4 regions of the Frankia sp. CgMI4 genome follow, and region 1 is predicted to be linked to each of the others. Evidence: predicted binding sites of a transcription regulator. Region 1 holds the regulator's gene; each other region holds the start of a gene.
The links. Region 1 encodes LexA, which represses DNA repair genes until DNA is damaged. Its sites were predicted from a motif close to CGAACNNNNGTTCG; they were not measured.
Positions count from the first base shown of each region.

Region 2: Manayef4_RS19200 (HNH endonuclease signature motif containing protein) is a predicted target of LexA. The motif match lies at 1,801-1,814, and genes of this name have one in related genera.
Region 3: dnaB (replicative DNA helicase) is a predicted target of LexA. The motif match lies at 1,612-1,625, and genes of this name have one in related genera.
Region 4: ruvC (crossover junction endodeoxyribonuclease RuvC) is a predicted target of LexA. The motif match lies at 1,570-1,583, and genes of this name have one in related genera.

Region 1 is NZ_MAQZ01000047.1:25,663-28,866, forward strand. Features, by position in the region: gene hflX (GTPase HflX) at 1-854, shown strand, start outside; gene lexA (transcriptional repressor LexA) at 920-1,690, opposite strand; gene Manayef4_RS05310 (LysM peptidoglycan-binding domain-containing protein) at 1,995-2,393, shown strand; gene nrdR (transcriptional regulator NrdR) at 2,723-3,204, shown strand, end outside.
Region 2 is NZ_MAQZ01000114.1:38,819-42,022, reverse strand. Features, by position in the region: gene Manayef4_RS19205 (bifunctional o-acetylhomoserine/o-acetylserine sulfhydrylase) at 1-1,059, opposite strand, end outside; gene Manayef4_RS19200 (HNH endonuclease signature motif containing protein) at 1,847-3,204, shown strand, end outside.
Region 3 is NZ_MAQZ01000048.1:97,639-100,842, forward strand. Features, by position in the region: gene Manayef4_RS06135 (antibiotic biosynthesis monooxygenase family protein) at 1-51, opposite strand, end outside; gene dnaB (replicative DNA helicase) at 218-1,576, opposite strand; gene rplI (50S ribosomal protein L9) at 2,187-2,633, opposite strand; gene rpsR (30S ribosomal protein S18) at 2,643-2,879, opposite strand; gene Manayef4_RS06155 (single-stranded DNA-binding protein) at 2,930-3,204, opposite strand, start outside.
Region 4 is NZ_MAQZ01000125.1:191,556-194,759, reverse strand. Features, by position in the region: gene pdxS (pyridoxal 5'-phosphate synthase lyase subunit PdxS) at 1-131, shown strand, start outside; gene pdxT (pyridoxal 5'-phosphate synthase glutaminase subunit PdxT) at 128-727, shown strand; gene Manayef4_RS21620 (YebC/PmpR family DNA-binding transcriptional regulator) at 750-1,505, shown strand; gene ruvC (crossover junction endodeoxyribonuclease RuvC) at 1,609-2,127, shown strand; gene ruvA (Holliday junction branch migration protein RuvA) at 2,124-2,867, shown strand; gene ruvB (Holliday junction branch migration DNA helicase RuvB) at 2,998-3,204, shown strand, end outside.

The sequences.
Region 1 (3,204 bases):
GGGGTGAGTCGATGTCGCGGGCCGCGGCCAGTGGCGGCGGCCGGGCGCCCATCGGTACCCGTGGTCCCGGTGAGACGAAGATCGAGACCGATCGTCGGCGGCTGCGGGCCAGGATGGCGCGGTTGCGCCGCGAGCTCGCCGCGATGACGACCGTGCGGGAGACCAAGCGTTCCGCCCGGCGGCGGGGTGAGGTCCCCAGCGTGGCGATCGCCGGTTACACCAACGCCGGTAAGTCGTCGCTGCTCAACCGGCTGACCGGCGCGGGTGTCCTGGTCGAGGACGCRCTGTTCGCCACCCTTGATCCGACCGTGCGGCGGGCGACCCTGCCGGACGGCCGGGCCTTCACCCTGACCGACACCGTCGGATTCGTCCGGCATCTGCCGCATCAGATCGTCGAGGCGTTCCGCTCGACGCTGGAAGAGGTCGCCGATGCCGATCTCATCCTGCACGTTGTGGACGGATCATCGCCGGAGCCGGCCGCGCAGATCTCCGCCGTGCGCGAGGTTCTCAACGACATCGACGCGGGCGGCGTTCCCGAGCTGATCGTCGTCAACAAGGTGGACGCCGTGGAGCCGACGGTCGTCGCGGGGTTGCGCCAGCTCGCCCCGGACGCCGTGTTCGTCTCGGCACGCACGRGCGAGGGGCTGGCCGCGCTGGTCGACGCGCTCTGTGCCCGGGTGCCGCATCCCGACGTGGAGATGCGCGTRCTCGTGCCCTACACCCGGGGCGACTTGGTCTCCCGGGTGCACGCGAACGGCGAGGTGCTCACGATGGAGCACACCGAGACCGGTACCCGGCTGTCCGCCCGGGTTTCCTCGGGACTCGCGGCGGAGCTGCACGCCTACCGGGCCTGAGCCCAGGAGCGATCAGACGCGAGGCAACCCGGCCGGCCGCCCGCCGGGCGGCCGGCCGATCCACATCAAACCCTGCGGAGCACAGCCACGATCCGGCCGAGGATGGTCGCATCCTCACCGGGGATGTCGGCGAAGGCCGAGTTCTCCGGATGTAGCCAGATCTTGCCGTCCCGAACCCGCAGACGCTTGACCGTCGCCTCCCCGTCGATCATTGCGGCGACGATCTCCCCGTTGTCCGCGACCGGCTGCTGGCGGACGACCACCCAGTCACCGTCGCAGATCGCCGCGTTGATCATCGAGTCGCCGACGACCCGGAGCAGGAACAGAGTGCCCTCGCCGACGATCTCCCTGGGTAGCGGGAAGACGTCCTCGACCGCCTGCTCGGCCAGGATCGGGCCACCGGCGGCGATCCGGCCCAGCACCGGCACGTAGGCCGCGTCCGACTTGCTTCCTTCGGTGGTGCCCGGCGCCGCCTCACCGACGATGGGAATCGTGCCCGCCACCGTCGTCGCGCCCGCGCCCACATCCGCGCGTTGCCGGGGGTGCTCGACGGTCAGCACCTCCATCGCTCTCGGGCGGTTCGGGTCCYGCCGCAGGTAGCCCTTCTCCTCGAGCACCTTGAGCTGGTGAGCCACACTACTGGTGCTGGTGAGGCCGACCGCCTCACCGATCTCCCGCACGCTGGGCGGATATCCGCGCCGCTCCACCGCGGCCCGGATGACCTCCAGCACCCTGCGCTGCCGGGGGGTCAGGCCCGCGTCCGTGGGGCCTTCGGGAAAGGCTCGCACGTTGCCGCGGGTTCCGCCCCGGCGCGTACCCCTGCCTTGGCTAGTCATCGCTTACCGCTCTCCTCGTCGCGTTTTTCTTCCGCCGTGCGGCCACCGGCCGGCCGGCGACCGCACGGCGGACCGTCCCGCTCCGGAAGCGGTCACCCACCGACTCGCCGCCGTCCGTGACCGGGGGAAACCGCCCGGTTCACACCCGACCGACTCGACGGTAACCGGCGGGTCGCAGAATCTCAAACGTCTGTTCGAGCGTGTCCCTGGCGGTTTCCGGTTCCCGATGCGACAATCGACCACGCGTTCGATCGAACGAAGGTTCGATCTTCGGTGTTCGGTGTCGTCGGAACGGGAGGGTGCCGTGGGATCCGCACACAGGGCGCGGGTCGTCGACCTGTCGATGGCCAGGGACCGGGTGGGTCATCGGCCGCCGGGTCGCCCGCCCGCACCCCCGCCGGGTCGCCCGCCCGCACCCCCGCCGCTCCGGCTGACCCGGCGGGGTCGGGTGGTGGTGGTATCGATCGTCGTGGCGGTCGTCGTGGCGGTAGCAATCATGATCATGCCTGGGGTGTCGATTGCCGGGCCGGATACCGCGGAGGCGCCGCGGCACCATCTGGTCATGCCGGGGGAGACGCTGTGGGAGGTGGCAGTGGCGCTCGACGAGAGCGCCGACACCCGGGTCATGGTGGACCGGCTGATGCGGCTGAACCACCTGCGGTCACCACTGATCGCCCCGGGCCAGTCGTTACTCCTTCCCTGACGCCCGGCTTCCCGGGTCCACGAGTGTCTCGGCGCAGGGTTCTCGCGCACCGTCGTCTTTCGTCCACGTGCGGTGCCACGTGCGATGCGGACCACACGGACCATACGGGGGTGCTGTCCTCATCTCTGGGGCCGTGCGCTACCTTGGACACAACATCTGGTGCTTACCGGGGTGTAAGTCATCCACAGGTTGTTCCACAGGTCTTCCGCGGGGAGCTGGCGGTCCATCCACAAGGTGGTCTGTCCGGCGTGGATGCCGGGTCCTCAACGGTGTCCCTCATCCCCGGTCCGGGGCGGTCGGCTCCGGCGCGGGCGAAGGAGGCGTAGCGCGTGCGGTGCCCGTTCTGCCGGCATCCGGACAGTCGCGTCGTTGACAGTCGGGAGGCCGAGGAGGGTTCGGCGATCCGCCGCAGGCGGTCCTGCCTGTCCTGCGGTCGCCGGTTCACTACGATGGAGGAGGCGTCCCTTCAGGTTCGCAAGCGCAGTGGGGCGGCCGAGCCGTTCAGCCGGGCCAAGGTCATCGCCGGTGTCCGCAAGGCCTGCCAGGGCCGGCCGGTGCGGGATGATGATCTCKCGCTTCTGGCGCAGCGGGTAGAGGACGCCGTCCGCTCGTCGGGGTCGGCGGAGGTGCCCGCGGAGGCGATCGGCCGGGCGATCCTCGGTCCGCTCCGTGAGCTCGACGAGGTGGCTTATCTCCGCTTCGCCTCGGTGTACCTGGCCTTCGAGTCGTTGACTGACTTCGAGTCCGCGATCGYCGCGTTGCGCTCCGAGGCCGCCGGACCTCCCACCACGCGGGATGGACCAGCACGACC
Region 2 (3,204 bases), on a different contig from region 1:
GGCGCCACCGACGATGCCGAAGGACAGGATCGCGCCGGCGCCGCGGGGGAGCACCTTCTGCGCCCGGGAGTACCACCGCGACGATGGCAGGCCCGGGTAGGCCACCCAACTCACCTCGTCGCGCGCATCGAGCCACTCGGCGACCCGCCGGGCGTTCGCGGTGTGCCGCTCGATCCGCAGCGACAGCGTCTCCAGACCCTGGAGCAGCAGGAACGAGTTGAACGGGGAGATCGCCGGGCCGAGGTCGCGCAGTAGCTGCACTCGTGCCTTGGCGATGTACGAGCCGTGACCGAGCGCGTCCCAGTAGACTAGACCGTGGTAGCTCGGGTCGGGAGTGGTGAAGTTCGCGAACCGGCCGGAGGCGCCGAAGTCGAACCGGCCGCCGTCGACGATGARGCCGCCGATCGCGGTGCCGTGGCCGCCGATGAACTTCGTCGCCGAGTGGACGACGATGTCCGCGCCGTGCTCCAGCGGCCGGTACAGATAGGGCGTCGCGAGGGTGTTGTCAACGATGAGCGGGATCCCGTGCGCGTGGGCGACCTCGGAGATCCCGACGGTGTCGAGGACGTCGCCGCGGGGGTTGCCGATCGTTTCCCCGTAGAACGCCTTCGTGGTGGGCCGTACCGCCGCCCGCCACTCCTCGAGATCATCGGGATCGCCGACGAAGGAGACCTCGATGCCCAGCTTCGGCAGGGTGTAGTGGAACAGGTTGTACGTCCCGCCGTACAGGCTGGCCGAGGAGACCACGTGGTCGCCGGCCTCGGCCAGGTTCAGGATCGCCAGCGTCTCCGCGGCCTGCCCCGACGCCGCCGCGAGCGCCCCGATCCCACCTTCGAGGGCGGCGATGCGCTGCTCGAAGACGTCCTGAGTGGGGTTCATGATCCGGGTGTAGATGTTTCCGGGCTCACCGAGGGCGAACAGAGCGGCGGCGTGGTCGGTGTCGCGGAAGACGTAGCTGGTGGTCTGGTAGATCGGCACGGCTCGGGCGCCGGTCGCCGGGTCCGGCTGGGCTCCCGCGTGGATCTGCTGGGTCTCGAACGACCAGCTCTCGGTGCTCATAGGGTGATTCTCCCCGGGTCGAAGTCGGTGTTCGGTGTCAGTGGTGTTGGTGGTGTCAGTGGTGTTGGTGGTGTTGGCGGTGTTGGCGGTGTTGGCGGTGTCGGCGGTGGGGCGCCGGRGTGTCGGCGGTGTACTGGGCGCCGGCCGTGGGGCGCTGGCCGGGCACCGATGRCTCTGCGACTAATCCGCGATGGCTGTCCTCGTCCGCGGTTCCTCACGGTTGCTCGCGCGGTGCGGCGGTGGACGGTCCGGCTMCCGAACCGGGCCYCTTCCCCGGGGCCCGGTCGGAATGCCTAAGATCGTGTGGTACGGAAAAGGTCAGGAGCCTGGACACAGCCCGTCGAAGGCGGCCGTGCGGGATGGGTGACCATTCGGTGTACCGATGTTCGGGCATCCCCCCGAACATCGCAGAGCGGCGCGCAACCGTCCCGGATATCCGGCATACGACCTCACGGCTTCGACGCTAGCAGCGTGTCGGGTCGTTGTCCGCGGCGGGTGCAGATTTTCCACCGGAGAAGTGAACAATCGCAGGCGCGGGATGGGCTCTGGACCGTGCTCGAGGCCGTGCCCCGGGCTGCCGGGGGAGTCGAGGGCGGCCCGGGCGGGGTGCGGGGACGGTCCCGGCCGGCAGGCCGCCGGCCATACACGTGAAGCCGAGGGCGACCGGGATCTTCGCGCAGGGCGCGCACCAGCACGCCGGTCCTCATTTCCGCTACGACCACAGCACCTAGTTACGGCAATCGAACATGAGTTCGACATCGGGGGTTGTGTGATCTACGCTTGATCCATGACCATCACTGCCGGCCCGGCCCTCGGGCAGCATTTGGTGCCGTCGGGTTTGGCGGTAGTGGCCGAGCAGGTCGGCGGCCTGTTGGATGCGCCGGTGTGGTCGTTGTCGGATGCCGAGTTGTACGGCGCCCTGGACGACTGTTCGGTGGAGCTGGCCCGCCTGGCCGCGGTACGGCTCGCGCTGGTGCGAGAGGCCCACGGCCGGAACCTGGCCGTGCGGGAGGGGGCTACCAGCACCGCGGCGCTGCTGCGGGAACGGCTGCGGATCCGGCCGGGGGACGCCCATCGCCTGGTCGATCTGGCCCTGGCCCTGGCCGTGGACGGACCGCTGAGTGCCACCGGTGCGGCCCTGGCCGCCGGCGCGATCACGGTCGAGCAGGCGGTTGAGGTCCGCACGACGATCCGTTCTCTCCCCCGCGGCCTGGACGCGCAGGTGTACACCGCGGCGGAGGCATCCCTGCTGGAGCTGGCCCGGATGTTCGACCCCCGCGAACTGGRCCGTCTTGGCCGGCACCTGCGGGAACAACTCACCCGCATCGACACCAGCCCCGGCGGCGACGGCCCCGCCAACACCGGCAGCCAGAACGGCGACCGTGAGGGCGCCGACTCCGGCACGTCTCCCGGCCCCGCAGGGGGCCCGGCCGGCGATGACAACCAGAACCCCGGCAACGACAACCAGGATTCGGGCAACGGCAACCAGGATTCGGGCGACGCCCCCGCGGATCGGCGCGGCCTGTGGATCACCGATCTGCCCGGGGGTAGCACCCGTATCACCGGCGAACTCGACGCCGAAGCCGCCGCGCTCCTACGCAGCGCACTTGACCCGCTGGCCAAACCCCGCCCCGCCGACGACGGCACCCTCGACCCCCGCACACCTGCACAGCGCCGCGCCGACGCCCTCGTCGACCTCCTTCACCGCACCCTCGCCACCYCAGCCCTGCCCGTCACCGGCGGCGTGCGCCCCCACCTCACCGTCACCGTCTCCTGGACGGCACTACTCGGCCAGGGAGGTACGCCCGCCACCACCAGTTGGGGTCAACCCCTGCCGGCCAGTGTCCTGCGCCGGCTGGCCTGTGACGCCACGGTCACCCGCGTCGTCTTCGATGCGGCGAGCGTCCCCCTCGACGTCGGACGGGCCCACCGCACKGCACCCGCGGACCTACGCCGCGCCGTCATCGCCCGAGACGTCTGCTGTTCATTCCCGGGGTGTGATCGGCCGCCGTCATGGTGCGAAGTTCACCACGTTCGTCATTGGATAGACGGTGGAAGAACCTCACTTGACAATCTGGTACTACTGTGTGGATATCATCACAGGCTTATCCACCATCACGGCTGGATCGTCCGAATCGGCCACGA
Region 3 (3,204 bases), on a different contig from region 1:
TTCGAGGACCGCCCCGGCGGGCCGCCCGCCGTCCCGCCTCTCACTCGCCATGGATGATCCTGAAACTCATACCGCCCAGTCTGGCAGCATCGGGAGATCTGCGGTCCGCCAACATGAACCATGACCACGCCAAACACACCCGGGCACCCACCCGGGCCGCTGGCGGGCCGCTGACGCTCTCCACCCGTGGGCCTCGTCCCGCTCCCGGGCCGAGAATTCAGTTCGCCATGTCGACGAACCGTGAGTAATGACCCTGGAAGGCGACGGTGACGGTGCCAGTCGGCCCGTTGCGGTGCTTGGCGATGATGAGGTCCGCCTCGCCGGCGCGCGCCGACTCCTTCTCGACCGTGTCCTCCCGGTACAGCAGGATCACCGCGTCGGCGTCCTGCTCCAGGCTTCCGGACTCGCGCAGGTCGGAGACCTGGGGACGCTTGTCGGCCCGCTGCTCGGAGGCGCGGTTGAGCTGGGAGATGGCGACCACCGGAACGTCGAGCTCCTTGGCGAGCAGCTTCAGCGACCGCGAGATCTCGCTGACCTCCTGCTGACGGTTCTCCACCTTCTTGGGCGACGACATCAGCTGCAGGTAGTCGAGGATCACCAGACGCAGCTCGTTACGCTGCTTCAACCGCCGGGCCTTCGCCCGGACCTCCATCATCGTCAGGTGCGGGCTGTCGTCGATGAACAGCGGGGCCTCCGCGACCTCGCCTATCCGGCGGGCCAGGCGACCCCAGTCGTCGTCGGTGAGCCGGCCCGTGCGGATGTTCTGCAGGGACACCCGCGCCTCGGCGGACAACAGCCGCATGGTGATCTCCATGCGGCTCATCTCCAGCGAAAAGATGACCGACGCCATCCCGTTCTTGATCGACGCCGCCCGGGCGAAGTCCAGGCCGAGGGTCGACTTGCCCACGGCCGGCCTGGCCGCGACGATCCACAGCTGGCCGCCGTGCAGGCCGTTGGTCAGCTCGTCGAGGTCGACGAAACCGGTGGGCACCCCGGTCAGCGAACCGTCGTGCCCCTGGATGGACTCGATCTCCTCCAACGCCGGGTTGAGCAGCTCCCCCAGCGGCAGGTAGTCCTCGTTCGTCCGGCGCTCGGTCACCTCGTACACGGCCGCCTGGGCGCGGTCGACGACGTCGCTGACGTCCGGAGCCGCGCCGTAGGCGAGCTGCACGATGCGGGTGCCGGCCTCCGCGAGGCGGCGCAGGACCGCCTTCTCCGCGACGATACGGGCGTAGTACCCGGCGTTGGCCGCAGTGGGCACGCTCGAGATGAGGGTGTGCATGTAGGCCGGACCGCCCACCCGTTCGAGCAGATCTCGGCGGCTGAGCTCGGCGGCGACGCTGATGACGTCCGCAGGCTCCCCCCGGCCGTAGAGATCGCCGATGACCTCGTACACGAGGCCGTGCGCGGGACGGTAAAAGTCACCCGTCCGCAGGACCTCGACGACGTCGGCGATGGCGTCTTTCGACAGCAGCATGCCGCCGAGCACACTCTGCTCAGCGGGCAGGTCGTGCGGGGGAGTCCGGTCGAACTCTGCACTCCCACCGGAACCACGCGAGATCTCGGTGACGCTCACGACGCACCCTCCCGGGACTCCCGTAGACCCGTATTCGAACGTATGTTCGTACAGATCGGAACCGCTGTCAACGACCGCTCCGCCCCCGACCGGCCGGGGCTTCCAGCAGGGACCGAACGGGCGGCGCCCGGTGAGCCTCTCGCCGGGCGCCGCCCGCGTCACCGAAGGAGGCCTGGCCCGATCAGGCTAGAAGTACCTTCCTCGGCCTGGAGGGTCCGACCTTACGGACCGGCGGGCACACCCACCAAAAAGTTATCCACAGGCCCTTGTGGAAAAGCTGTGGGCAACCGGCCGAAACCTGGGGAGGACATCGGGACGGAAATCGGAAACCTGTGGACACCCGAGACCACAACCTCGACGAAACCTAGCTGGCAGGCGCCTGCATCCCGAGTGCCCTGTGGATGAGAAAAAGTTTCGGATCTGGTCGTCGCCCCTTGCCCCACACACAACGAACTCCCCTGGCCGACCACCTGAGACGGTCGGCCAGGGGAGCCCGTACAGCGAGCGCGGCGGTACAGCGGGAGAAACGGCGGATGCCACCCCGTCAGACCCGCCTGACCTCGGGCCCATCCGGCCGCGATCAGGCCCGCCCTGCCCTGGTCAGACCTGATCAGGCCTGCGTGACCTGGAGCTTCACGGTCGCGGTCACCTCGGGATGCAGATGCACGGCGACGGTGTAGGCGCCCAGGGACTTGATCGGCGTGGTGAGCTCGACGCGGCGCCGGTCGAGCTCGGGGCCACCCGCGGCGGTCACCGCCTCCACCACATCGGCCGCCGTCACGGAACCGAACAGGCGGCCTTCCTTGCCCGCCCGGCTGGTCAGCTCGACCTTGAGGCCACCGAGCTGACCGGCGATCTCCTGAGCGTGCCCGAGATCGCGAACCGCGCGGGCCGACCGGGCCCGCTTGATCTGCTCGACCTGACGCTCCGCGCCCTTGGTCGCGAGGATCGCGTACCGGCGGGGCACGAGGTAGTTACGCCCGTACCCGTTCGCGACCTCCACGATGTCACCCGGACTGCCGAGACCGGGGACCTCCTGGGTCAGGATGAGCTTCATTGCCACCCCCTACCGGGCCGAGGCGGTGTAGGGCAGCAGCGCCATCTCGCGGCTGTTCTTCACCGCCGTCGCCACGTCGCGCTGGTGCTGGCTGCAGTTACCGCTCACCCGACGGGCCCGGATCTTACCCCGGTCGGAGATGTACTTGCGCAGCAGCGAAGTGTCCTTGAAGTCGATGTAGTCGACCTTGTCCTTGCAGAAAACGCAAACCTTCTTCTTGGGCTTGCGCACGGCCGCCTTGGCCATGGGTGTGCTCCTACCTCGTTGTGTCGTTCGCGAGGACGACGACCGGCCGCTCAAAACGGTGGCTCGTCGGAGTAGCCGCCGGCCGGTTGCGACCAGGGGTCATCGATGGGTGCTCCACCACTACCGCCGCCGTAGCCGCCGCCGGCCGGAACGCCCGCGGGAACACCGGCAGGTGCGCCGGGGGGCGCGCCGGCAGGCGCGCCGTAGCCGCCTCCGCCCCCGTAACCGCCGCCACCACCGCCACGCGCGGCCTTGACGACCTTGGCGGTGGCGTAGCGCAGGCTCGGACCGATCTCGTCGACGTCGAGCTCGATCACGGTGCGCT
Region 4 (3,204 bases), on a different contig from region 1:
TCGAGGCGACCACCATGTTCAAGGACCCCGACGTTCTGGTGAAGGTCTCCCGGGGCCTTGGCGAGGCGATGGTGGGCATCAACGTCACCGAGCTTCCCCCGGAAGCCCGCTACGCCGACCGCGGCTGGTGAGTGGCCCGCGGATCGGCATCCTCGCGTTGCAGGGGGATGTGCGCGAGCACGCCCGGGCGCTCACCGAGGCCGGCGCGCGGCCGGTGGCGGTGCGCCACGCGGTGGAGCTCGCCGAGGTCGACGGGCTCGTCCTGCCCGGAGGTGAATCCACCACGATCGGCCGGTTGCTGCGCGTGTTCGAGCTGTTGGAGCCGTTGCGGGCGGCGGTGGCCGCGGGGTTGCCCGTGTTCGGTTCATGTGCTGGCATGATCCTGCTTGCGCGGGACGTCGTGGGCGGTCGGCCGGATCAACCACTGATCGGCGGACTGGACATCGTCGTCCGGCGTAACGCCTTCGGCCGGCAGGTGGACTCGTTCGAGGCACACCTCGAGGTCGTCGGGGTGGCGGGGCCACCTGTGCACGCGGTCTTCATCCGGGCACCATGGGTAGAAAAGGCAGGAGACGCGGTCGAGGTCCTGGCCCGTGTCGCCGAGGCGCCGGTGACGGTCCGCCAAGGACCGCTGCTGGCCACCGCGTTCCATCCGGAGCTGACCGGTGATGCCCGGGTGCACCGGCTATTCGTCGACAGCGTCCGATCGTCCGGGTCCGGTCGATGATCGGGCGCAAGAGAGGCAGGTCATGAGCGGCCACTCCAAGTGGGCGACCACCAAGCACAAGAAGGCGGTCATCGATGCCCGCCGGGGCAAGCTGTTCGCCAAACTGATCAAGACGGTCGAGGTGGCGGCCAAGACGGGCGGCGGAGACCCCGCGGGCAACCCGACGCTCGCCGACGCCATCGCCAAGGCGAAGTCGCAGTCCGTGCCGAACGACAACATCGAACGGGCCGTCAAGCGGGGTTCCGGCGAGCTCGCCGGTGGGGTGAACTACGAGGACATCACCTATGAGGCGTACGGCCCGGGCGGGGTGGCGATCCTCGTGGAGTGCCTGACCGACAACCGTAACCGGGCGGCGTCGGATGTCCGGGTGGCGATCACCCGTAACGGCGGCACGGTGGCCGACCCGGGGTCGGTGTCGTACCTGTTCAACCGCAAGGGTGTCGTGCTTATCGAGAAGACCGCCGGCCTCACCGAGGACGACGTACTGCTCGCTGTGCTCGACGCCGGCGCGGAGGAGGTCAACGACGTCGGGGAGGCCTTCGAGGTGGTCTCCGAGGCGACCGATCTGCACGCCGTGCGGGTGGCCGCCACCGATGCCGGCCTGGCGGTCACCTKCGCGGACATCTCCTGGCTGCCGAGTGTGAGCGTGTCGCTGGAGGCCGAACCCGCCGCCAAGGTCCTCAAGCTCATCGAGGCGGTCGAGGATCTCGATGACGTCCAGAACGTCTGGTTCAATGCCGACATCTCCGATGACGTGATGGAGCTCGTCGGCAGCTGATCGTCCTCTCGGGCGATCTGTTGGGCGTGTCGTGGATGTCCGGTTGTGCCGCCGCCCCTAGAATCGAACGAATGTTCTTGTGAACGTGCGGTCGGGAGGGTGGATGCGGGTGCTGGGGGTCGATCCGGGGCTGACCCGGTGTGGCCTGGGGGTCGTCGACGGTGGCCTCGGCATCCGGGCCCACCTGGTCGAGGTGGGGGTGGTGCGCACCCCCGCCACCGCCGAGGTCGCCGAACGGTTGTGCGCCGTGTCCGATGGCATCGACGCCTGGCTCGATCGCACCCGCCCGGAGGCGGTCGCGGTCGAGAAGGTCTTCAGCCAGGCGAACATGCGTACCGTGATGGGCACCGCGCAGGCCGGGGCGGTCGCCATCGTGCTGGCCGCCCGGCGAGGCCTGCCGGTGSGTCTCTACACGCCCAGTGAGGTGAAGGCCGCGGTGACCGGCAGCGGCCGGGCGGACAAAGCGCAGGTCAGTTTTATGATCACCAGATTGCTCGGGCTGACCGAGGCGCCACGCCCGGCCGACGCGGCGGACGCCCTCGCGTTGGCGCTCTGCCACCTGTGGCGCGGGCCGGCGCTGGCCCGGTTCCGTTCCGCCGCGCCGGGCGGACCCACCCGATGATCGCGTCGTTGGCCGGCACGGTCACCGCGCTGACCCCGCTGTCCGCCGTCATCGAGGTCGGCGGGGTGGGCCTGCTCGTCCACTGCTCGCCGTCGACGCTGTCGCGGCTGCGGGTGGGGGAGTCCGCCTCCCTCGCCACCACCCTGATCGTGCGCGAGACCGAGCTGACCCTCTACGGCTTCGCCGACGCCGATGCGCGCGACGTCTTCGAGATCCTGCAGAGCGCGGCCGGGGTCGGGCCCAAGCTCGCCCAGGCCGTGCTCGGGGTGCACGATCCCGACACGGTGCGCCGCGCCGTCGCCGAGGAGGATCTCGCGGTGCTGACGAAGGTCCCCGGTATCGGGCGCAAGGGCGCGCAGCGCATCGTCCTGGACCTGCGGGACCGGCTCGGTCCGCCGGGTGACGGTGCGCCGCTGCCCGGCCCGCGCCTGACGTCGGGACCGGAACCGATGCCGGCCGATGCCGTCGGGGTCGCGGCGACCGTGCGGGAGGCGCTGGTGGGCCTGGGCTACTCGGGTCGTGAGGCCGACGCCGCCGTGTCCCGGGCGCTCGTGGTCCTGGCCGCGCCCGTCGGCGAGGGCGCCGCAGCCGGTGGCGAGCAGGCCGCCCCGGGCAAGGGAGACGTCCCGGGAAAGGAAGGCGCCCCGGGTTCCCGGGCCGGGGCCGACTCGGGAACCGGCGGCGCTCCGCCCGACACCGCGACCCTGCTGCGCGCGAGTCTTGCCGTGCTACGCAGGTGAGGGCCGTTATGACGCCGCCATGCGGCGCGCGACCGCGTCGGGCGGTGGTCAGCCGGGGCGGCGGTCAGCCGGGGCGGCGGTCGGTCGGAGCGGGGGTARGTCGAGGGGCGGGGGTACGCGGAGGTGGGACATGAGTGACGACGGCCTGGTGTCCGCCGCGGCGAGTCCCGAGGAGCGCGCCTTCGAGGCCGGGCTGCGTCCGCGCACCCTGGCCGAGTTCGTCGGCCAGCGTAAGGTGCGCGAGCAGCTCACAATCATGCTCGAGGGGGCGCGGGCGCGTGGTCGCCCGCCGGACCACGTCCTGCTGTCGGGCCCGCCCGGTCTGGGCAAGACCAGC